Regions from separate parts of the Streptomyces sp. NPDC007896 genome, predicted to be linked through region 4. Evidence: riboswitches for the same ligand, from Rfam matches in the RefSeq annotation. Region 4 holds a riboswitch; each other region holds the start of a gene.
The links. A riboswitch is a leader RNA that binds a small molecule or an ion and turns the genes downstream of it on or off. The one in region 4 is predicted to bind cyclic di-AMP.

Region 1 (5,882 bases), on a different contig from region 4:
AAGATCGCGCGGGTGCTGCGCGCCGTGCACGACAGGGCGCCGCACGCCCGCGTGCTCGTGGTCGGCTATCCGGACCTCCTGCCCGACGACGGCAGCGGCTGCTATCCGTCCGTCCCGTTCGCCGCCAAGGACTTCGCCTACCTGCGTGACGTCGGGAAGCGGCTCAACCTGATGATGCGCACGGTGGCCCGCTTCAGCCGTGCCGAATACGTCGACACGTACAAACCCACCGTCGGACACGACATGTGCAAGGCGCCCGCCGACCGGTGGATCGAGCCGCTGCAGCCCGCTTCACCCGCCGCCCCCGCACACCCCAACGCCAAGGGCGAGGCGGCCATGGCCGGGGCGGTGCTCCGGCGGCTGTAGTTCCTGGGTAGTGCGCGATCTCCATGGACCTCACGGATCCCATGGATCCCATGGATCCCACGAACTCCATGGACCAGGCATGTTTACAGGATCTGTCCAGGGTCACACGGGTCAGTGAGCACCTGACGCCGAGAGCACCGAGAGGTGAGTTCCATGGCTCGCGACCAGAAAGCCAAGGCGAAGGCCGAGCAGGCCAAGGGCAAGATCAAGGAGACCACGGGGCGTGCCGTGGGCAACGAGCGCATGACGGCCGAGGGGCGTGTGGAGAAGGCCAAGGGCGACGCGCGCCAGGCGAAGGAGAAGACCAAGGACATCTTCCGCGGCTGACGTCCGGCCGCTCATGGGGCGGACGGCGTACGCAGGGCAGGGGGCTCGTCGCATGGAGCGACGGGCCCCCTGCTCCGCTCTGCGGCACCGGCGCCGAGCGGTCGAGGATCGTAGGCTTTCCCCGCCGAAGATCGTAGGCTTTCCCCTCCGGAGACTGTGTGGGGGAGCCATCTATGACCACGGCCAGGGACCTCTTGATCACCGCCATGGACGTGGACCCGGACCGCCCCGTGGGGCAGGGCGACCTGTCCCTCGCACTCGCCGGAGCCGAGGTGATCGACCTCCTCGCCGCTGACGCCGTTCACCTGGACGGCGACCGCCTCGTGCCGGCACCGGAGCCGACGACGGAAGACCGCCTCCTGGCCGAGGCGGCGTCCTCGCTCGTACGCCAGGTGCCCTACGAGCCGGTCGAGGACTGGCTGTGGCGCAGGGGGCGCGGCCTGGCCGCGGCCCATCTGGCCGCCCTGGAGGCGGACGGTCAGCTGACCCGGCAGCGCCAGCGCCGACTGCTTTTCGGAGCCGTCCGGATGGTCGTGGTCGATTCGCCCGCCCGGCGCCGGGCACTGCACCGCTGGGCCGCCGACGAGCCTGTCCTCGTCTCCCTCGCGGCGGCCGTCGGGATTCCGGCCGAGCAGGGCGCCGACGGTCCGTTCGTGACCGACGACGCGGTGACGACCGTGCTGGCCGCCGTCAACGACGCGGTCATGGAACTGGAAGCGGTACGCCAGCGCCGGTCCATCGAGAACGCGGCGTTCGCCAACCTCTGGCGAGGTGCGTGACGCGAGCGGGCGCGCCGACACGCCGGTTTCAGCGGGTGGCCTCGGTCCGGCGCCGGTTTCCGGCAGCGATCATTCGCCCTTGCCGGGCGCGTTCTCGGGCGTGCCGGTGTCGGCACCGGTTCCGGTGTCAGTGCCCCTGGCGGTGCCCCGGTCCGGTGCGTCGTCGCGGGCCGCACGTCGTGCCCGTACGGTGCCCGCGACCCGCTGGAACGTCCGCGTCAACTGGTGCAGCGGGTTCCCGTCCTGACCGGCGGACGCCTCGTGCGCACCGGACGCCGTCGTCCGGAGGTCTCGGAGGTCGGCCAGCGCCGCATGCGCGAGTTCGGTCGCCTCGCGGTACTGGTCGCGCGACTTCGTCATGGCGTCGAGTGCCTCGGCGTACACAGCCACCAGCGCCCGTGCCTCCTCCAGCGTCAGCAGCTTCCAGTCCTCCCGGAGGCCGGTGAGGGCGTCCTGCGCCGCTTCCGGCAGCGGCCGGGGCAGTGCCGCGTACCGTACGACCTTCTCCAGGAGCTCCGTCGGCTCCGAGCCGTCGAGGAAGACACTGCGTACCGTGGAGTCCTGCTCGTCGTACCCGGGCCGGGCGGGGGAACCGGGCAGGATCACGGCGCCACCGCGCGGCACCCGTACGCCCAGGTCGTACAGCGCCCAGTTGACCGTCTGGAACTGCTCGGGCGCGGCGCGGTGTTCCACGACGCGGTGACGCAGACCGGGCGGGAGCAGCCGGGCCAGCGGCAGGCGACCGCGTTCGTCGGTGGTCATCGCCTCGTGGATGACGACGTTGATGCTCCAACTGTGCTGCGCGGCCTCCTTGAGCAGGCGGCGCAGTGCCTTGTCGTCCTGCGGCAGCGGGTTGATGTCCCGCAGGCGGAGCCCGGCCACGATGTCGTGGTCCCAGGGGATCTCGTGTCCCTCGGGCCAGAACATGGTCGCGGGAGAGGGCCACGCGAGGTCCCAGGGCCGTTCCGCCTCGGCCACCAGCGTCCAGCGGCTTCCCTCGGCGGCGTGATCGCGCCCGTCCGTCGTGAGCCGTGCGCGAACCGTGACGGTGTTGTCGACCTGCCAGCGTGCCTCGAAGACATGCCCCTCGGAGTCCGAGGAGTTCTCTGCCTCCAGGAAGTCGTGGATCGTCTCGTCGGCCTTCAGCCTTCGCAGGTTCTCCCTGAGGATCTCCTGCGGGGCGGGCCCGACATGGCGCCCGCCGGCCAGCCAGACGGTTTCCGGAGCGGTGGCGCGGGCGGTGGAAGGCTTGGGCATGAGTCACTTTGCGGTGGGAGGCGGCGTGCGCACCCAGTATGGTCAGCGCAGGTGGCGACCCGGGCGGCGAGGTCCGCACGGATCACGTACATCCCCTATTGCGAAACTTCGGCCGTTCCAGTGCCTTATATGCGCTTTGGGGTCTTGATCGATGTGGCGCAGTCCGTCACGCCGGGCGCAGCGCGCTGTGGATCGCCTTCTGTCCGGCGAAGAAGATGGACTCTTCGCGTATCGAGGCACCCGGGCTGGGGGCGTGGATCATCATGCCGTTGCCGGTGTAGAAGCCGACGTGGCTGACGTTGTCGTGGAAGAAGATCAGGTCGCCGAACTGGATGTCGGTCAGGGGAATCGCCGCACCGGCGGTCGCCTGCCCGTGCACGGTGCGCGGGAGTGCGACCCCGGCGGCCCTCCAGGCGGCCTGGACGAGGCTGGCGGAGTCGTACGAGTCCGGTCCGGTCGCGCCCCAGACACACGGCTTGCCGATCTGCGTGCGGGCGAAGGCAAGGGCCTTGGCGGCCTTCCCGCCGTACGCCGACTCCGCGGCGCCGACCGCGCCGACGGGGCTGACCGTGTTGACCGCGCCGGTGCCTACGGGCACACCCGCGGCCAGGGGCATCCCCGCACCGAAGGGCATGTCCGCGCCGAGTGGCATCCCCAGACCCATGGACGTGTCGGTGCCGAGGGGCATTCCCGTACCCATGGACGTGTCGGTGCCGAGGGGCATTCCCGTACCCATGGACGTGTCGGTGCCGAGGGGCATTCCCGTACCCATGGACATGTCCGTAGCCAGCGGCACGCCTCTGCCGAGGGACATGTCCGCGCCGGGAAGCATCCCCGCGGCCAGGGGCATGCCCGCGCCGAGGGGCGTGTCCGTGCCGAGTGGCATTCCCATAGCCATGGACGTGTCCGTGCCGAGCGGCATTCCCGTACCCATGGGCATGTTCGCGCCGAGTGGCATCCCGGTACCGAGGGACATGTCCGGGCCGAGCGGGGTCGGCTGCTGTCGCTGCCACTCCGCCGCCTGGTTACGAGCCTGATCCTCCGGGGTGGGCCAGACACCCTCGGCCGGACGTGACTCGATCGCCGCGGGCCCGGGGTTCCACGGTGCGGCGTGCTTGGACACCAGCTCACGGGCCAGCGCCAGTTTCCGCTGGATCTTCTCCTTGGACGTCTTCAACGAGGACTGCCCCGGCCCGGCGGGCAGCGCGGGCAGCAGGGCCGTGGCGGCCTCCTGCGCTGGTTGTGGCGCGGGCTCCGGCGCGGCCGGCAGCGCGGCGACGGCCCTGGCCGTCAACTCGGCCACGGGCCAGGCGGCCGCCTCGGCGGAGGGGCCTGCGGTCAATTCCAGAACGGGGCGGGCGGTCAACTCCCGCCCACGGTCGCTGAGCCCGTCCTCCGGCCGCTTCGCCGGGCCCGTGGGCCGCGCCTCGGCCGGGCGGTTCGGCATCCGGTCGGCCGGCAGCCTGGCCGGTGCGGACGGACCCAGTTGCGTGCGCGCCGCGTCGAACCAGGTCTTGGTGATGTCGTCGAGGGCGGGGTCGCGGCGCCTGCGCGCGGTTTCCGGCGCCGGGTTGACGCGGCCTCGGCTCCCTGTGGTCATCGCGCGGGTCCCGTTGACGAACCCGACGGCGTTCTCGGCCTGGTCGTAGAGGGAGCTGACCCGCTGCTGCACCTCCTCGCGGCTCGGACCGTCCGCGCCACTGAGGGCGGCCGTCGCGCGTGCGGAGTCGGGCATGCCAGGGAGGCTGCCGCCTCCAGGGCGCGGGGTTCGTTCCGGCGCCATGGGAGCCGTACTCCTTCCGTACTCCGCCTACCGGGTCGGCCGTCGGGTTCGGGCGGAAGATTCCGGAAGGCATGCCCTACGGCCCTTGCCCGAGTGGGCAGTTGGGCCGATTCACCCCAAGGTCGGTTGGGTCCTGGTTCCGGTTGCCGCGGGGGCATCGGATTCGGCGGAGGTCGCGCGACCCGGCGAGGTTCGCCGGAGGGAGTCGTGCGGCCTGCCGCCAACTTAGCCAATTTGTGTGCCTGGTGTGAAGATTGGAGCGCGAACTGTCCGATATGTAATTGTGACCTTCGTCTACGTGTCCCGGCTGCGACCAGGATGTCGTACGACCGCCGCGCGCCCCATGGTCGCCGCGAGCGTCCGCAACCGGCGCCAGTCCAAGGGGGGTTGGGCCTCGGGTACACCGGGCCGTTCCCTGGGGACGCGGACGCGCAGAGCGCCGGGTTCGACGTGGCAGTGGACCGGGGCGGGCAGGACCAGGGCCTCGCCGTCGATGCCGGCCTCGATCTCCGCGCGGTCGGCGTCGATGACCACCTCACGGGTGGTCAGGACCGCGAGTCCGTTCGGCGCGGGGTCCAGTACGAGGGCGGCGGCCTCGGCCGCGCTGTCCACCGTGATGCCGAGGACGCCGAGCAGCCCGGAGTCGAGGCGTTCGCGGCGGCCGAGACCGGCCGGATCGTTGGTGCGGTAGGGGTTGTTGCTCACCAGCACGGCCTGCGGGGCGTCGAGTGTGGTGTCCGCGGCGCGGGCGGTCAGCCGCGGCCCGCGCTGGCGGGTGAGCAGGTCGGGCAGGAGGTCCAGGATGGTGCCGATCTTGTCGTCGCGGTACGCGGGGCTCTGGACGACCGCCGCGTACGCGCCGAAGGAGGCGTTGTTGACGAACGGGTGACCGCCGGCGAAGCCGAGGTCCACGCGGAGTTCGACGCCGTCGGTGAGGGCGTCCAGGCAGGTCGCCGGGTCGTCGCGGTCGAGGCCGAGGTCCATGGCGAAGTGATTGCGGGTGCCGGCGCAGACCACCAGGAACGGCAGACCGTGTTCGGCGGCGACGGCCGCGACCAGCGCCTGGGTACCGTCACCGCCGGCGACGCCCAGCAGATCCGCGCCGTCCGCGACGGCGGCCCGGGCCAGCGCGGTGACGTCCTGGTGCTTCTCCGGGTCGAGGAGCACGACCTGCGCGCCGAGCCGCTCCGCCTTCTCCCGCAGCCCGAACTTCGCCACCTTGCCGCCGCCGGAGTGCGGGTTCATGAGGAGGAAGGGGCGCCGCGGCGGCGGTGCCCTGCGTTCCTTCGGGCGCGAGGGGCGCGTCCGGTCGCTCCGCAGGGCGTACCGGCCGCTCCAGACGGCCACGGTCCACAGCGCCAGGGACACGG
Region 2 (5,882 bases), on a different contig from region 4:
GCGTCAACGTCGGCTGGGCCGAGGGCCTCCACGCCCGTCCCGCCTCCATCTTCGTCCGGGCGGCCACGGCCTCCGGTATCCCCGTGACGATCGCCAAGGCGGAGGGCAACCCCGTCAATGCGGCCTCCATGCTGGCGGTCCTCGGCCTGGGCGCCCAGGGCGGCGAGGAGATCGTCCTCGCCTCGGACGCCGAGGGTGCGGACGCCGCGCTCGACCGGCTGGCGAAGCTGGTGGCGGAGGGTCTCGAGGAGCTCCCCGAGACCGTCTGAGAAGGAGCCCCCCGAGCGGGGTTCCTCAATTGATGGCGGGAGTGGCCTTCGCACCAAAAGACCCCGCCCCGCACGCATTCGAAGGGCTCGCCCGAAAACATCGGGCGGGCCCTTCGCTTTTCCCAATTGCGGGCAGCAGAAATAATCCCCCGCGAATTACCCCTCTTTGTATACGGCGCCGGTGTTAATGACGCACGCCCGTCATGTTTACGGGATGTTGCGAAGTCCTCACGCGCTCCGGCCGATCTCCCCCGCCGGGAAAACGCAGCCGGTGCGCGACCGTCGCGCGCTCGGTGTGCAGCGCCGTGACGGCCCGCGCCCGCTCACTGTCGCCGCGCGCCACCGCGTCCACGATCCCGCCGTGCTCCGCCCAGGACTCCGCCGGATTGGCCGGCGCCTCGACCGCGTACATCCAGGCGATCTTGTGCCGCAGCTGGGCCAGCGTGGAGCTCAGCGCGGGGCTCCCGGAGGCTTGCGCGAGGGTCTCGTGGAACCAGCCGCCGAGCGAGCGCAGATCCTCGCTGTTCCCCCTCCTGGCCCGCTCCTGCCCCAGCCTGACCAGGCCTCGAAGCACCTTGAGGTGGGCCTCGGTGCGCCGCTGCGCGGCCCTCGCGGCGCCCAGCGGCTCCAGGAGCATGCGCATCTCCAGCAGGTCCGCGGCCTCCTGCTCGGTGGGCTCCGCGACACACGCGCCCGCGTGCCGACGGGTGACGACGAAGCCCTCGGCCTCCAGCGTGCGCAGGGCCTCACGCACGGGGACCCGCGAGACGCCGTAGCGGCGCGCGAGCAGTTCCTCGGTGAGCCGGCTGCCGCGCTCGTAGACACCCGCGACGATGTCGTCACGGATCGCCGTGCATACCGAGTGCGCGGGAATGCGCATGACCGGACCTCCGCCTTAATCCCCGCGAAACGCGGTCGATTGACGCTTGTTCAGCGACTCTATTGCAGAGAGCCGGAATTTCCGATGGCGGGCCGGAATCCATGGATATTTTTTGGACAGACAGTCGTTCGAAACGACGAAGCCCCGGCTGAGGGGAGCCGGGGCTTCGGAAGTGTTGACGCCGGTCGTCGGACGTTCACGGTGCGCGAGTGTCAGAGGTTCACGCCGTGCGAGCGTCAGACGTTCACGCCGTGCGAGCGGAGGTAGGCGACCGGGTCCATGTCGGAGCCGTACTCCGCCGTCGTGCGGGCCTCGAAGTGGAGGTGCGGCCCGGTGGTGTTCCCGGTGGAGCCGGAGAGGCCGATCTGCTGGCCCGGGGTGACCGTCTGCCCCACGGAGACGCCGATGGACGACAGGTGGCCGTACATCGTGTAGGTACCGTCGTGCATCTTCAGGACGATCTGGTTGCCGTAGGCACCACCCCAGCCGGCCGTGACGACCGTGCCGGAGCCGACCGCGTGGACCGAGGTCCCGGAGGCGGCGTGGAAGTCGACGCCGGTGTGGCTGCCGGAGGACCAGAGGCTGCCGCCGGTCTTGTAGCCGGTGGAGATGTACGAGCCGGTGATCGGCAGGACGAAGGTGTTGAGGCGCTTGCGCTCGGCGGCGCGGGCGGCACGCTCCTTGGCCTCGCGCTCCTTCTTCGCCTCCTCGGCGGCCTTCTTGCGCGCGGCTTCTTCGGCCTTCTTGCGCGCGGCCGCCTCGTCGGCGGCGCGCTGCTGGGCGGCGGCCTGCGCGTCGATCTGGGCGGCGACCCTGTCGCCGAGGGTGACGGCCTGGGTCAGCCCGGTCTGCTCGACGGAGGCGTCCGCGGCGAGGGCCGGGGCGGCCAGGGTTCCGATGACACCGGTGGTGGTGAGCGCGGCGACGCCGACGGCGTTCGTGGTGGAGCGCTTCACGCGGCTCGGACGGCGGTGTTTCCCGGGGCCACAGGTGAACGCCATGTAGGGGCTGTTCCTTTCCTTCCCTCTCGCCTACCGGGTTAGCTGACGGGTTCGGAGCAGGAAGGTCTCCTACGGACCCCCTCCAGGGAGGGCGTCCGATTCACCCCAGGGACTACGTGTGGGTCCCCGGCTCCCCTGGCTCGCGCCGTACGGGGACTCGGCGATGACTGTCCGGTGCCGCGGGCGCGGCGCACTGCCTGACGAACAGCCGCCCCGACGCTAGACGGGGCGTCTTTCAATCAACAAACGGATCACGGTTTTTGTAGTGCATGCCACAGGGCAGACGGGCAACCTCCCTACCAATACGGACATCTTGGGGATGAGGTCCAAGCGCAATCCGAGCGGAAATCCGAGCAAAAAGGGGCCCGGGCGACTCTTCAGTCACCCGGGCCCTACGGAGTCACGCTCTTCCGCTCCGCGTGCGGCTCGGCTTCCAGCCGGCTTCTACCGAGCCGCTGCTCCGCTGAACCTCTACTCCGCCGAAACGACGGTCACTTCACCGATTCCGAGGGCCTTGACGGGCTCCCGGATCTGCGTGGCGTCGCCGACGAGGACGGTCACCAGACGGTCCACCGGGAAGGCGCTCACGGCGGCCGCGGTGGCTTCCACGGTGCCGGTCGCGGCGAGCTGCTGGTACAGCGTCGCCTGGTAGTCGTCCGGCAGGTACTGCTCGACCTGGTCCGCGAGCGTGCCCGCGACGGCCGCCGCGGTCTCGAACTTGAGGGGCGCCACCCCCACCAGGTTCTGTACGGCGATGTCGCGCTCGGCGTCCGTCAGGCCCTCGGCGGCGAGGGTGCGCAGCACCTTCCAGAGGTCGTCGAGCGCCGGGCCGGTGTTCGGGGTGTCCACGGAGCCGCTGATGGCGAGCATCGCGATACCGGTTCCGTCCGGGGCGGCACGCAGGACCTGGCCGAACGCCCGCACACCGTAGGTGTAGCCCTTTTCCTCGCGCAGGACGCGGTCCAGGCGCGAGGTGAGGGTGCCGCCGAGGCAGTACGTACCGAGCACCTGGGCGGGCCACACACGGTCGTGCCGGTCGGCGCCGACGCGTCCGATGAGCAGCTGCGTCTGGACCGCGCCGGGGCGGTCCACGATGATCACACGGCCGGTGTCGTCGGCGGTCACCGGCGGCACGGGGCGCGGCTCGGCGGGCGAGCCGGTCCAGTCGCCGAGCGTCTCGGCGAGCAGCGCGTCGAGGTCGACGCCCGTCAGGTCGCCGACGATCACGGCGGCGGCCGTGGCGGGACGTACGTGCTTGTCGAAGAAGGCGCGTACGGCCGCCGAGTCGATCTTCTGGACGGTCTCCTCGGTGCCCTGGCGCGGGCGCGACATGCGCGAGGTAGCCGGGAACAGCTCCTTGGAGAGCTCCTTGGCGGCACGCCGGGCCGGGTTGGCCGTCTCGTGCGGGATCTCGTCGAGCCGGTTGCGCACCAGCCGCTCCACCTCGCTGTCCGCGAACGCCGGTGCCCTCAGGGCGTCGGCGAGCAGCCCGAGCGCCTTGGGCAGGCGCGAGACGGGCACTTCGAGCGACAGCCGTACGCCGGGGTGGTCGGCGTGCGCGTCGAGGGTGGCGCCGCAGCGCTCCAGCTCGGAGGCGAACTCCTCGGCGGAGAGCTTGTCGGTGCCCTCGGAGAAGGCGCGCGCCATGATCGTGGCGACGCCGTCGAGGCCCGCGGGCTCGGCCTCCAGCGGCGCGGCGAGCAGCACCTCGACGGCGACGACCTGCTGGCCGGGGCGGTGGCAGCGCAGCACGGTCAGGCCGTTGTCCAGCGTGCCGCGCTCGGGCGCCGGGAAGGCCCAGGGCTTGGGCTGACCCGCCTGGGGCTGCGGGTGGAAGTCCATGGTGGCGAGCTCGGTCACTTCGCCGCCTCCTCGTCCTCTTCGGTGGTGTCGGCAGCGACCGGCTCGTACACGAGCACCGCGCGGTTGTCGGGGCGCAGGCGGGACTTGGCGACCTCCTGGACCTCCACGGCCGTGATGTCCAGGACGCGCTGTACGGCCGTCAGGGCGAGCTGCGGGTCGCCGAACAGGACGGCGTACCGGCACAGTTCGTCGGCGCGGCCCGCGACCGTACCGAGCCGGTCCAGCCACTCGCGCTCCAACTGGGCCTGGGCGCGCTCCATCTCCTCGTCCGTGGGGCCCTCCTCGGCGAACCGGGCGAGCTCCTCGTCGACGGCGGACTCGATCACCGGGACCTCGACGTCACCGGACGTCTTCACGTCCAGCCAGCCCAGGGAGGGCGCTCCGGCGAGCCGCAGCAGGCCGAACCCGGCCGCGACGGCGGTACGGTCGCGGCGTACGAGTCGGTTGTAGAGCCGGGACGACTCGCCGCCGCCGAGGATGGTGAGCGCCACGTCGGCCGCGTCGGCCGCGCGCGTGCCGTCCTCCGGGAGCCGGTAGGCGGCCATCAGGGCGCGCGCCGGGACCTCCTCCTCGACGACCTCGCGCAGCTGCTCGCCGATGACCTCGGGCAGCGAGCCGTCGCGCGGGGCGGGCTTGCCGCCGTGCCCGGGGATGGAGCCGAAGTACTTCTCGATCCAGGCGAGCGTCTGCTCCGGGTCGATGTCCCCGACCACGGAGAGCACCGCGTTGTTCGGCGCGTAGTAGGTGCGGAAGAACGCGCGGGCGTCCTCCAGGGTCGCCGCGTCCAGGTCCGCCATCGACCCGATCGGGGTGTGGTGGTACGGGTGGCCCTCGGGGTAGGCGAGCCCGGTCAGCTTCTCGAAGGCGGTGCCGTAGGGCACGTTGTCGTACCGCTGGCGGCGTTCGTTCTTGACGACGTCCCGCTGGTTCTCCATGGACTCGTCGTCGAGCGCGGCCAGCAGCGAGCCCATGCGGTCGGCCTCCAGCCAGAGGGCGAGCTCCAGCTGGTGGGCGGGCATCGTCTCGAAGTAGTTGGTGCGCTCGAAGCTGGTCGTTCCGTTGAGGGAGCCGCCCGCGCCCTGCACCAGTTCGAAGTGGCCGTTGCCCTTCACCTGACCGGAGCCCTGGAACATCAGGTGCTCGAAAAGGTGAGCAAGGCCGGTACGGCCCTTGACCTCGTGCCGTGAGCCGACGTCGTACCAGAGGCACACCGCCGCGACCGGGGTCAGGTGGTCCTTGGAGAGCACCACGCGCAGGCCGTTGGCCAGGCGGTGCTCGGTCGCTGTCAGGCCGCCGGAGCCTGCCTCAGCTGTGGCCGTGTGACCCATGGGCATGTACGTCCCTTCGATCGCGGAAACTGCAGAATTCCTGCCGGTCCTGCCACTGTATGCAAGCGCGCCGACAGGTGGCGAAGTTCCCGCACCTCGTACGCCGAGAGCGAGAATTCCTGAGGTGGGAGGCCGGACTTCCGTTCACCGTGAGCGATCGGAACGGGGCGCCCTGGAGCCTCTATGGACGGGTCGCGGTCCGCGTTGTCAGTGCGGCGGTCCACAATGGTGCGCGTCAGAACCCGTTCATGCCCCGGCAGAGACTGTGAAGGAGCCGCAGCAGCGATGGCCCGCCGCAGCACGAAGACCCCGCCGCCCGACGACTCGTACGAGGAGAAGATCCTCGACATCGACGTCGTGGACGAGATGCAGGGCTCCTTCCTCGAATACGCGTACTCGGTCATCTATTCGCGAGCCCTGCCGGATGCCCGTGACGGCCTCAAGCCCGTGCACCGCCGCATCGTGTACCAGATGAACGAGATGGGGCTGCGCCCCGACCGCGGCTATGTGAAGTGCGCCCGCGTCGTCGGCGAGGTCATGG
Region 3 (5,882 bases), on a different contig from region 4:
GTCGGTCATCCGCAGCCGCCGGTCCGGTGCCTCGGACAGCATGGCCAGGATGGAGTAGTAAAGGTGGGGCATGCCCGTCTCGGCCTGGAGCTGCCGGTCGATCGTGTCCTCCAGGAGCGAGGTGGCGGCGTTGTACGCGCGCCAGGCGCGTTGCTCGGCGGGGGAGAGCCAGCGGGTCGTCATGCCGCCAGTCTAGGTATTGTTTAAAACTTGAACCACTAGGAGCCCTGCGCTCGGAGCTGGAGGGTGCGCCCCATGCCCCATCCCTATGTCCTGCTGTCCGCCGCCGTCTCCCTCGACGGCTTCCTGGACGACACCGGCCCCGAACGCCTGCTGCTCTCGGGCCCGGCCGACTTCGACCGGGTCGACGAGGTGCGGGCGTCCAGCGACGCGATCCTGATCGGCGCCGGCACCATCCGCGCGGACAACCCCCGGCTGCTGGTCAACTCCGCCGAGCGCAGGGCGGCGCGGACCGCCGCCGGACGCCCGGAGTACCCGCTGAAAGTCACCGTCAGCGGCTCCGGCGACCTCGACCCGGACGCCCAGTTCTGGCGCACGGGCGGCGAGAAGGTCGTCTACACGACGGACAAGGGCGCCGAACGCGCCACCGACGCCCTGCGCGGACTGGACGTCGACGTGGTCCCGATCGGCGCCGAGCTGGACTGGCGCGTCGTGCTCGAACACCTCCACGACGTACGCGGGGTGCGGCGGCTCATGGTCGAGGGCGGGGGGCGCGTGCACACCCAGCTGATGGCACAGGGGCTGGCGGACGAGCTGCAGCTCGCCGTCGCGCCGCTCTTCGTGGGGGAGCCGGACGCGCCACGGCTGTTCGGACCCGGGGGATATCCGCCGGGCCGGATGCGGCTGGTGGAGACACGGCCGGTCGGGGACGTCGTCCTCATCCGCTACGTCCCCACCGCACCCGGGGCGGGCGCTCTCGCCTCCGCCGCGGACCGGCACTGGCTGGGCGTCGCCTGCGAGCTGGCGGCGCTGTGCCCGCCCTCGGAGACGGCGTTCAGTGTGGGGGCGGTGGTGGTGGCGGCCGACGGCACCGAGCTGGCGCGCGGGCACTCACGGGAGGGCGACGACCCCGTCGTGCACGCCGAGGAGGCGGCGCTCGCGAAGATCGATGCCGCGGATCCGCGCCTTCGCTCCGCCACCGTGTACAGCAGCCTGGAGCCGTGCGCGCGGCGGGCGTCCCGGCCCGCGCCCTGTGCGCGGCTGATCCTCGACGCGGGGGTACGGCGGGTGGTCACCGCGTGGCGCGAGCCCGACACGTTCGTGACGGGGGCCGACGGGAACGGTCTGCTCGTGGCCGCGGGGGCGGATGTCGTCGTACTGCCGGAGTTCGAGGAGCGGGCCGTGGCGCCCAATCGGCACCTTCTCGCGGCCGGGTAGGGGCGGCCCCGCGGTCGTCCGCGAAAAGCCTGGTGAATCGGGCCCCGCGGATGGCGTACACTAATTTCAACGACGCGGGGTGGAGCAGCTCGGTAGCTCGCTGGGCTCATAACCCAGAGGTCGCAGGTTCAAATCCTGTCCCCGCTACTGAAGGCCAAGGGCCGGAACTCGGAAACGAGTTCCGGCCCTTGGTTTTTCCCGTTTGCCGTCCCGGGTTTCTTGCCGTCCCGGGCTTCCCGCCGCCCGGCTTTCCTGTTTGCCGTCCCGCCCCGATTTTCCCTGCCGACCCGACTTTCTGTAGTCTTCCGCTCACTATGAGTTGTCCTCGGTGGCTGGTCCGGCGCGCGCCGGCGCTCGCGCTGCTGCTCGCCGCGTGCGCGCTGTTCCTCGGGGTCTGCCACGGCGGTCATGACTTCGTGCCGGACGGCGGGACCGTCGTCGCCCCGGCCGGGCACCACCACGGGCGCGGCGGAGCCGGCGGCGTCCGGTGGTCGGGCTCGGACTGACGCATCCCCCGGTCGGCCCCTCACCACTCGCCCCCCGCCCCCGCGCCGGGAAGCCTGGACGGGTGGGGCAGCAGCGAGGAGGCGCGCAGCGGGCCGAGGAGCCGAACGACGAGCCGAACGACCGGTCCGGTGGGCGATCGCCCGGGGTCCCCGTGCCCGATCCGGGGCTGGGGGACGAGCCGGTGCCCCGCCCGGCCGAGGCGGACCGGAGCCGGATCTCCTGCGCGCGAAACCTCGCCCGGGTGCTGCCCGCGCTGCTCATCCTGGTCGGCGCGTTCTACGACTACTTCACCCCGATGGCCTTCACCGCGGGCCCCCTCTTCACGGCCGCGCCGCTCGTGGCCGCCCCGCTCTTCTCGCTGCGCGGCACCGTGCTCACCGGCATCGCGGCGCTCGTCGCGGTGCTCACGATCCACATCCGGCTCGGCATCGTCTTCAAGGTGGACGCGCTCACGCAGGTCGCCACCGTGGCGACCGTCGGCGTGCTGGCCGTGCTCATCAACATCCTCGTCCGTCGCACCGACGAACGACTGGCCTCGGCCCACCAGATCGCCGAGGCGGCCCAGCGTGCCGTCCTGCCGGAACCCGACCGGCGGATCGGCGGCCTCGACGTCGCGGCGCGCTACGAGGCCGCGCAGGCGGGCGCGTTCATCGGCGGCGACCTGTACGCGGTGCAGGACTCCCCGCACGGTGTACGGCTGGCGGTGGGCGACGTACGCGGGAAGGGCATGGAAGCGGTGGCCGCCGTCGCGGTGCTCATCGGGGCGTTCCGGGAGGCGGCCGAGCAGGAGGCCACGCCGGAGGCGGTCGCGCAGCGGCTGGAGCGGGCGCTGGTCCGCGAGGGCACCCGGCGCAAGGGCCTCGACGCCTTCGAGGGGTTCACCACCGCCGTCCTCGCGGAGATCACGCACGAGGGCGGCCTCGTACGGATCGTCAACCGTGGCCACCCGCCGCCGCTGCTCCTGCACGCGGACGGAACGCTGGTCACGCTCGCCGCCGCGAACCCCGCACTGCCGCTCGGCATGGGCGAGTTGGGCAGCTGGCCGGACCGTGCGCAGGAGGCGCGCTTCCCGCACGGGGCCACGCTCCTCTTCCACACGGACGGACTGTCCGAGGCCCGCGACGCGCAGGGGCGCTTCTACGATCCGGCCGCGCGTCTGGCCGGACGGACCTTCCCCGGCCCCGACGTCCTGCTGGCCACGCTCTCGGAGGAGGTCCGGCGGCACACGGGCGGCGCACTGACGGACGACATGGCACTGCTCGCCGTACGGCGGCCGTAGTCACGGGAAGGGGCGTTCTTGATCGTTGTCACGAGGGGTGATCGGTCGATGTCCCTCCGCATAACAACTGACGCACCGTCAAATAACTGCCGGGTAGGAGGGTGCGGTCAACTCGCCCGATTTCCGCCGCTCATGGCCGGTAAGTCCTGGCCAAAAGTGGTTAATGATCAGTACGAACAGCTTGGAATCCGGTACCCGTGTCTATTAACGTTCGATAACGCAGCGCGGTCGTCCCAGCCGTCACAAGAGTCGGCTCCGTGCGCACGCGCCGAATCCCGCAAGGGAACCGGGGAACCACCAACTTGGGGTGAATCGAGCGTCTTTCGCGGTGGAGACACCGTGGGTTGACGCGCGTAGGAGACCTTCCTGCTCCGAACCCGTCAGCTAACCCGGTAGGCGAGAAGGAAGGAAAGGAGCACGCCCACGTGGCGTCCAACCGGCCCGCCCAGCCCACTTCGTTCCCGCCGAACGACACCCAGACTTTTGGCTACGCCTACGGCAAGGACGAGGGCCCCTGGGAGGAGTGGAACCCCACCGAGGATTCCATCCGCCCCCTCCGCGGCCGGCACCGCGTCTCCAAGCAGCGCGGCGGGGGACTCGCCCGCAGCTCCACGGTCCTGGGCGTCGGCGTCATCGCCGCCGTCGGTGCGGGCGGCATGGCCACCGCGGCGCCCGGCAAGCCGCCGGTGTCCATCTCGCTGCCCGACCTCTCCTCGGTCACCCAGTCCGCCAAGGCGCTGATATCCGACGGCGGTTCCAGCACGCCGAAGGGCTCCGCCACCCCGCTCACCAGCGCCGGCGTGACCAGCGCCGACGCCGCGCAGGGCAACAAGGACGCGGGCGAGGCACTGCGCGCCCGCATCATCCTGCAGGCCGAGTCGCAGCAGGACCAGGTCGACAAGGCGGCCCAGGCCGCCGCCGAGTCCGCCGCGGCGAAGAAGGCGGTCGCCCTGGCCGCCAAGCAGAAGGACGACGCCGAGGCCAAGGTCGCCGCCGCGAAGAAGAAGGCGGACGAGGACGCCAAGCAGAAGGCCGAGGCCGCGCGCCTCGCCGAGCTCGCCAAGAGCTACTCGCTGCCCACCTCCTCGTACACCCTGACCTCCCGCTTCGGCGACGCCGGTTCCATGTGGTCCTCCGGGTACCACACCGGCCTCGACTTCGCGGCCCCCACCGGCACGCTGATCAAGGCCATCCACAGCGGCACGATCACGGAGGCGGGCTGGGCCGGCTCGTACGGCTACCGCACCATCCTCACCCTCGACGACGGCACGGAGCTGTGGTTCTGCCACCAGTCGTCCATCAGCGTCAGCGTCGGGCAGAAGGTGGCCACCGGCGACGTCATCGGGCGTGTGGGCGCGACCGGCAACGTGACCGGGCCGCATCTGCACCTGGAGGTTCACCCGGGCGGCGGCAGCGCGATCGACCCGATGGCGTGGCTGCAGAGCAAGGGCCTCAACCCCTGATCGTTCCCGGGGGCCGTGTGCGGAATACGGCAGTCCGGTACGGCTGTTGAAATAAAGCATGACTTCTCTCCGCAAACTCGGCTCCTCCGACCTCGAGGTCTTCCCGCTCTCCCTCGGCGGCAACGTCTTCGGCTGGACAGCCGACGAGGCGCAGTCCTTCGCCGTGCTCGACGCGTACACGGCCGGGGGCGGCAACTTCGTCGACACCGCCGACGGCTACTCCGCGTGGATCGCCGGCCACACAGGCGGTGAGTCGGAGACGATCATCGGCAAGTGGTTCGCCGCGCGCGGCAACCGCTCCGACGTGGTCCTCGCCACCAAGGTCAGCACCCACCCCGAGTACAAGGGCCTGTCCGCGACGAACATCAGGGCCGCCGCCGACGCCTCGCTGCGCCGCCTCGGCACGGACTACATCGACCTCTACTACACCCACTTCGACGACACCTCGGTGCCGGTCGAGGAGATCATCGGCGCGCTGGACGAACTGGTCCGGGCCGGCAAGGTCCGGGAGATCGCCGCCTCCAACATCTCCGCCGAGCGGCTCGCGGAGTCCGTGGAGTTCTCCGACCGCGAGGGCCTCGCGCGTTACGTCGCCCTCCAGCCGCACTACAACCTCGTCTCGCGCGACACCTACGAGGGCCCGCTCCAGGAGGTCGCCTCCCGGACCGGCCTGGCCGCCGTCCCCTACTTCGCGCTCGCCTCCGGCTTCCTCACCGGCAAGTACCGCCCGGGTACGACGGTCGACTCGGCGCGGGCCGAGGGCGCCGGCAAGCATCTCGGCACCGAGCGCGGCATCCGCGTCCTGGCCGCCCTCGACGAGGTCGCCGGGGCCCATGACGCCGAGGTCGCCACGGTCGCCCTCGCCTGGCTCGCCGCCCGGCCGACGGTCGCGGCGCCCATCGCCTCCGCCCGGACGGTCGAGCAGCTGCCGGCGCTGCTGGCGGTCGCGGACCTGACCCTGACGGACGCGGAACTGGCCAGGCTGACGGAAGCGTCCGCCTGAGGCCTACGACTGGTAGGGGTTGTACGCGGGGTACGGCGTCGCCGGTGCGGGGTACGTGGGGTAGGGGGGCGCACCGGTGGGGTTCGCCTGGCCGGGCACCGGCGCGTAGCCGTACCCGGGCCACGGCGGCGGTACCTGAGGCGGCACGGGTACGGCCGGGGCCGCCGTGTGGGCCGCGTACGCGAGGGACGGGCGGGCGACCTCCCGGCGGCGCCACAGCTCGTGCAGCAAC
Region 4 (5,882 bases):
TTTCTCGGCGGTGGTGTCCGGCTGCCGCCCCTGGCCCGGGCGGCGGTGGGGAGCCGGTCACCTGGTGGAGGACGCTAAACCTGAGAGTGATGCCCCGGTAACGTCATGTACGGAAGTGGCGCCACTGGATCGCGGGGTGACCGCATGTGACCGTGATCCCGGCCCGGCTCCGTCGACTTCACGCGGTGTGATGACCGATGGGGCGGTTCCGGGACAATCGGTGGTTCCCAGGTGGTAGTGGTCTACAGGGGGTGGGCCGGTGACAAGGGGGGTGAGGGCCGCCGATTAGGCTCCGGCTCCATGGACGTACTCATCCATCTCTTCGTCGGCCTGCACATCATCGGCATCGCCTCGCTCCTCGGCGGTTTCCTCACCCAGATGAAGGCGATGGGCCAGGGCACCGCCCGGTTCGTCCCCGCCATGCTGCACGGCGCGCTGACCATGCTGGTCACGGGCGTCGCCCTCGTCGGCCTCAACCAGGCCGACGACCACTCGGTCAACACCATCAAGATCGGCGTGAAGCTCGCCCTGCTGATCGTGATCCTCGGGCTCGTCTATGTGAAGCGGGACGACGAGAAGGTGGACAAGGGCCTGTTCGGGCTCGTAGGGCTGCTCACGACCGCGAACATCTTCATCGCGGTGCTCTGGACCTGACGGCCCCCCGAAGGCCCCCACGGACGGCCACGGCGCTTTCGGACACCCGACGGCTACGGTCCTGCGGACGCCCGACGGCGCTACGGTCCTGCGGACGCCCGACGGCGCTACGGTCCTGCGGACGCCCGACGGCGCTACGGTCCTGCGGACGCCCGACGGCTACGGCTCCTGAGGACGCCTGACCGCCACGACCACCACCGCCAGCCACGCCGCGACCGAGACCCACAGCAGCACCTGCCCGAGCCCCCTGAGCCAGCCGACGCCGATGGCGGCCGCGACCGACAGCGCCGCCACCGCCGTCATCCCCAGCGGGAACACGGTCGCCCAGCGCAGCACGTCGTAGCGCGGGCGGGGCCACAGGGCCTCCGCCACGGCCAGCACGCAGTACGAGCCGAGGACGAGCACGAGCAGCGCCTCGGTCACCCAGCGCAGCACGCCGTTGTCGTCGTTGTTCCACAGGTAGATGTTCGCCTGGTACGCGAGGATCAGCTTCGACCCCGCCAGCGCCGAGATGGCGAGCGCGCCGCCCGCGACCCACTGGTCCCCGGCGCCCGTGGCGACCTCGCGGTAGTCGAAGTAGAACAGCGCCAGCGCGTAGAGCAGGAGCCCCAGCCAGAACAGCACCAGCGCCGCGTGCGCGAGCCAGTCCGTGTGCGTCGCGGGGGCGAGCGTCGCGCCCAGCACCGCGAGCCCCTGCGTGGCCACACAGCCGAGGAACACCGCTCCGGGCATACGGGGCCGCCATTGCCGTACGACCAGGAAGAGCAGCCCGGGCCAGAGCACCGCCGACAGGGCGAGCAGGGCCTCGGCCGGCACCTCCCACCCCGGCGTGACCAGCCGCGTGCCGAGCACGGTGGTCGCCGCGACCGCGGTGAGCGCGCCCGGCGTAGCGGCCTCCGCCAGCCACCGCTCCCGCTCTCGCAGCAGCCGTACGACGAAGGCCGCGGCGAGCCCGAGCCAGCCGACGGCCGCCAGGGCCAGCACGATCCGGGACAGGATCTCGTAGCCGGTCTGCTCCAGCCCGATCGAGATGATGCCGGTGGCCAGGATCGCGGCTCCGGCGCCCGGCGGACTCTGCGCCCACCAGGTGCGCAGGCCGGTCCACCGGGTGCCGGGCGGGGAGATGGCTGACATGGGCCCGATGCTAAGGACCTTCGAGAGGGTTGGCGGCGGGCCACGCGCGCGTGGAGTCCGAGGAGCCCCACGCGCGTGTGCCGGGCGCCGGGGCGTTAGGCCGGACGCACCACGCTGTGGATGATCGACTCGCCGCCGTAGAAGATCGACTCCTCGCGGACGTACGCGCCCGGCTTGGGGGCGTGGATCATCATGCCGTTGCCGATGTAGAGGCCGACGTGGCTGATGTCGTCGTAGAAGAAGACGAGGTCACCGGGCTTGATGTCGGAGAGCGGGACCGTCGTGCCCACGTTGACCTGGTCCCAGGTGGTACGCGGGAGATCGACGCCGGCGGCCTTCCAGGCGGCCTGGGTGAGGCCGGAGCAGTCGTAGGAGCCGGGCCCGGTCGCGCCCCAGACGTACGGCTTGCCGATCTGGGTGCGGGCGAAGGCGAGGGCCTTGTCGGCCTTGGCGGTGTACGAGGAGTCGGTGGCCGAACTCCCGGTGGTCCCGGTGGTGGCGGTGGTCCCGGTGGTCCCGGTGGTCGCCTGCTGCTGGGCGGCCGCCTCCTGGGCCTTCTTCTCCGCGGCGGCCTGCTGCTGCGCCAGCTCAGCCGCCTTGCGGTCGGCCGCTTCCTGCTTCTTCTTCTCGATCGCCGCGAGCCGCGCCTTCTCCTCGGCGGTCAGCTTCGAGAGCAGGTCGCGCGCCTCGGCGAGCTTGCGCTGCACGTCGGCCTTGGACGTCCTCAGCGCGCTCTGCGTCGTGGTGAGCGTCTGCAGGCTCTGGGAGGCCTCCGCGCGCTTCTTGGTGGTGGCGGCCTGCTCGGTGATGTAGTCGTCGACGGCCACCTTCTGGCGGCTGGTCAGCCGGTCCATCAGCTGGGTCTGGTCGAAGTAGTCCTGCGGATTGTCGGCCAGCAGGAGGGTCGCGGTGTCGGGGGCGGCGGCACCGGTGCGGTACTGCGCCGCGGCGAACGAACCCAGCTCCTCGCGCGCGGTGTTCAGCTTCTCGGTGCGCTGGGCCACGTCGTCGAGGAGGGAGTCGACGCGCTTGCGCTGCTGCGCGGTCTTCTCCCTGGTCGCGTTGTACTTCTCGGTCGCCGCCTCGGCCTGGTGGTAGAGGTCGTCGACCTTCTTCTCGACCTCTTCGACACTCGGCTTGGGATCGGCCGAGGGCGCGGCGTTCGCCGTCTGGGAGAGCAGGGCCACGGAGGTGAGGGCCGCCGTGGCGAGGGCGGGGGTCCGTATACCCGCTATGCGCGTACCCGTAGGACTCCACTTGCGATGCGACGCCAAGAGAGGCGACTCCTTCCGTCTTCCGCCTACCGAGTTAGCTGTCGGGTTCGGGCGGGTGATTCCGGAAGGTTTGCCCTACGGTCCTTGTCCCAGCGGACAGTTGGACCGATTCACCCCAAGGTCGGTTGGGTCCCCGGCTCCGGCTGCCGTACGGCGCACCGGACTCGGCGGAGGCCGCACGGCCCGGCGGTGTTCGCCGGTTGGGTCGAGCGGCCTGCCCGGCACGCTAGCCAACTCATAAGTGTTCTGTGAAGTTTGATGTGCGATATGCCCGATACATTTTCGTGACCTTGACCTTGGAGGTCATTGATCGGGACCGACTGTGGCTGACCGTAATGAAACGATCCTGAACGGTAACGGCGTCCGCGGCGGAAAGGGTGGCGGAAAGGGATCATGCGCGGTCGTTGGAAAATCCGGTCGGGTTTCCAGGGTGGCCGCGGGTTGTCAGTGGGGCCGCCTAGACTCGGAGAGCGATGAGCAGCCTCTTTGATGACAGCTTTCTGGCGGACCTCCAGCCTTCCGGGGCCCACGAGGAAGAGCCCCCGCCGCCGCCCGAGGACGGGGCGCCGGAGCCGCTTCCGGACGACCTGTTCGGCGGTCGCTTCGACGTGTCCGCGAGCCGGGACGCCTACTACCGCGACGGCGCGCCCCGCCCCGCCGTGGACCCGGCGGCCCTGTTGGACGGGCTGAACGAGAACCAGCGCGCGGCCGTGGTGCACTCCGGCTCCCCGCTGCTCATCGTGGCCGGCGCGGGCTCCGGCAAGACCCGGGTGCTCACCCACCGCATCGCCCATCTGCTGGGCGAGCGCCATGTCCACCCCGGCCAGATCCTCGCGATCACCTTCACGAACAAGGCCGCGGGCGAGATGAAGGAGCGCGTCGAGCAGCTCGTCGGCCCGCGCGCGAACGCGATGTGGGTGATGACCTTCCACAGCGCGTGTGTGCGGATCCTGCGCCGCGAGAGCAAGAAGCTCGGCTTCACCTCCTCGTTCTCGATCTACGACGCCGCCGACAGCAAGCGGCTGATGGCGCTCGTCTGCCGTGACCTGGATCTCGATCCCAAGCGCTTCCCGCCCAAGTCCTTCAGCGCCAAGATCTCGAACCTGAAGAACGAGCTGATCGACGAGGAGGACTTCGCCGCCCAGGCCGCCGACGGCTTCGAGAAGACCCTCGCCCAGGCCTACGCGATGTACCAGTCGCGGCTGCGCGAGGCCAACGCGCTCGACTTCGACGACCTGATCATGACCACGGTCAACCTGCTGCGCGCCTTCCCGGACGTCGCCGAGCACTACCGGCGCCGCTTCCGCCACGTCCTGGTCGACGAGTACCAGGACACGAACCACGCGCAGTACGCCCTGGTCAGGGAGCTCGTCGGCCCGGCCGCCGGTGACCGGCCCGAGGACGCGCCGCCCGCCGAGGGCGAGCTCGGGCCCGCCGAGCTGTGCGTCGTGGGCGACGCCGACCAGTCGATCTACGCCTTCCGCGGCGCGACCATCCGCAACATCCTCCAGTTCGAGGAGGACTACCCGGACGCGACGACGATCCTGCTGGAGCAGAACTACCGCTCCACCCAGACGATCCTGTCCGCCGCCAACGCGGTCATCGAGCGCAACGAGTCCCGCCGCCCCAAGAACCTGTGGACCAACGCGGGCGCCGGTTCGAACATCACCGGCTATGTCGCCGACACCGAGCACGACGAGGCCCAGTTCGTCGCCGACGAGATAGACCGTCTCACCGACGCGGGCGAGGCCAGGGCGGGTGACGTCGCCGTCTTCTACCGGACGAACGCCCAGTCCCGTGTCTTCGAAGAGATCTTCATCCGCGTCGGCCTGCCCTACAAGGTCGTCGGCGGCGTCCGCTTCTACGAGCGCAAGGAGGTCCGGGACGTCCTCGCGTACCTGAGGGTCCTGGCCAACCCCGAGGACTCGGTCCCGATGCGCCGCATTCTGAACGTTCCCAAGCGCGGCATCGGCGAGCGCGCCGAGGCCATGATCGACGCGCTCTCGCAGCGCGAGAAGATCAGCTTCTCGCAGGCGCTGCGCCGCGTCGACGAGGCGTACGGGATGGCGGCGCGGTCGACGAACGCCGTGAAGCGGTTCAACACGCTCATGGAGGACCTCCGCACGATCGTCGAGTCCGGCGCGGGCCCGGCGACCGTCCTGGAGGCGGTCCTCGAGCGCACCGGCTACCTCGCCGAGCTGCAGGCCTCGACCGACCCGCAGGACGAGACCCGGATCGAGAACCTTCAGGAGCTCGCCGCCGTGGCCCTGGAGTTCGAGCAGGAGACCGGCGAGGGCGAAGGCGAAGGCACGGGGGCGGCTGCGGGTACGGCGGATGCCGGTGCCGGTGCGGCTGCGGGTGCGGGTGCTGGTACGGCGTCCGGTGGGCTCTCCGCGTTCCTGGAGCGGGTCGCGCTCGTCGCAGACTCCGACCAGATCCCGGACGAGGAGGACGGCAACGGCGTCATCACCCTGATGACCCTCCACACCGCCAAGGGCCTGGAGTTCCCGGTCGTCTTCCTCACCGGCATGGAGGACGGCGTCTTCCCGCACATGCGCGCGCTGGGACAGGTCAAGGAGCTGGAGGAGGAGCGGCGCCTCGCGTACGTCGGCATCACGCGCGCGCGGGAGCGGCTGTACCTCACCCGTTCGTCCATGCGCAGCGCCTGGGGCCAGCCCTCGTACAACCCGCCGTCCCGCTTCCTGGAGGAGATCCCGGAGACGCACCTGGAGTGGAAGCGCACCGGTGCGACCGCTCCCGTGTCCTCGGGGCCCGTCTCCGGTGTGGCCGCCTCGCTGTCGTCCTCGCGTTCGCGGTCCG

Region 1: another riboswitch for cyclic di-AMP. It lies ahead of ACFZDJ_RS38335 (NlpC/P60 family protein); the one in region 4 lies ahead of ACFZDJ_RS33235 (NlpC/P60 family protein).
Region 2: another riboswitch for cyclic di-AMP. It lies ahead of ACFZDJ_RS42645 (M23 family metallopeptidase); the one in region 4 lies ahead of ACFZDJ_RS33235 (NlpC/P60 family protein).
Region 3: another riboswitch for cyclic di-AMP. It lies ahead of ACFZDJ_RS45155 (M23 family metallopeptidase); the one in region 4 lies ahead of ACFZDJ_RS33235 (NlpC/P60 family protein).

The regions. Positions count from the first base shown of each region.
Region 1 is NZ_JBIBKX010000015.1:7,932-13,813, forward strand. Features, by position in the region: gene ACFZDJ_RS38315 (GDSL-type esterase/lipase family protein) at 1-366, shown strand, start outside; gene ACFZDJ_RS38320 (CsbD family protein) at 520-693, shown strand; gene ACFZDJ_RS38325 (GPP34 family phosphoprotein) at 867-1,472, shown strand; gene ACFZDJ_RS38330 (hypothetical protein) at 1,542-2,729, opposite strand; gene ACFZDJ_RS38335 (NlpC/P60 family protein) at 2,896-4,464, opposite strand; cyclic di-AMP (ydaO/yuaA leader) riboswitch at 4,521-4,691, opposite strand; gene ACFZDJ_RS38340 (diacylglycerol kinase family protein) at 4,807-5,882, opposite strand, start outside.
Region 2 is NZ_JBIBKX010000018.1:79,715-85,596, forward strand. Features, by position in the region: gene ACFZDJ_RS42635 (HPr family phosphocarrier protein) at 1-269, shown strand, start outside; gene ACFZDJ_RS42640 (GntR family transcriptional regulator) at 454-1,149, opposite strand; gene ACFZDJ_RS42645 (M23 family metallopeptidase) at 1,386-2,150, opposite strand; cyclic di-AMP (ydaO/yuaA leader) riboswitch at 2,163-2,323, opposite strand; gene ACFZDJ_RS42650 (insulinase family protein) at 2,622-4,010, opposite strand; gene ACFZDJ_RS42655 (insulinase family protein) at 4,007-5,347, opposite strand; gene ACFZDJ_RS42660 (DNA topoisomerase (ATP-hydrolyzing)) at 5,627-5,882, shown strand, end outside.
Region 3 is NZ_JBIBKX010000021.1:21,264-27,145, reverse strand. Features, by position in the region: gene ACFZDJ_RS45180 (MarR family winged helix-turn-helix transcriptional regulator) at 1-183, opposite strand, end outside; gene ACFZDJ_RS45175 (dihydrofolate reductase family protein) at 256-1,398, shown strand; tRNA gene ACFZDJ_RS45170 (tRNA-Met) at 1,472-1,545, shown strand; gene ACFZDJ_RS45165 (hypothetical protein) at 1,713-1,904, shown strand; gene ACFZDJ_RS45160 (SpoIIE family protein phosphatase) at 1,967-3,184, shown strand; cyclic di-AMP (ydaO/yuaA leader) riboswitch at 3,441-3,598, shown strand; gene ACFZDJ_RS45155 (M23 family metallopeptidase) at 3,610-4,647, shown strand; gene ACFZDJ_RS45150 (aldo/keto reductase) at 4,706-5,650, shown strand; gene ACFZDJ_RS45145 (PrsW family glutamic-type intramembrane protease) at 5,654-5,882, opposite strand, start outside.
Region 4 is NZ_JBIBKX010000011.1:375,639-381,520, forward strand. Features, by position in the region: gene ACFZDJ_RS33225 (hypothetical protein) at 301-654, shown strand; gene ACFZDJ_RS33230 (tellurite resistance/C4-dicarboxylate transporter family protein) at 814-1,788, opposite strand; gene ACFZDJ_RS33235 (NlpC/P60 family protein) at 1,884-3,062, opposite strand; cyclic di-AMP (ydaO/yuaA leader) riboswitch at 3,070-3,242, opposite strand; gene ACFZDJ_RS33240 (UvrD-helicase domain-containing protein) at 3,536-5,882, shown strand, end outside.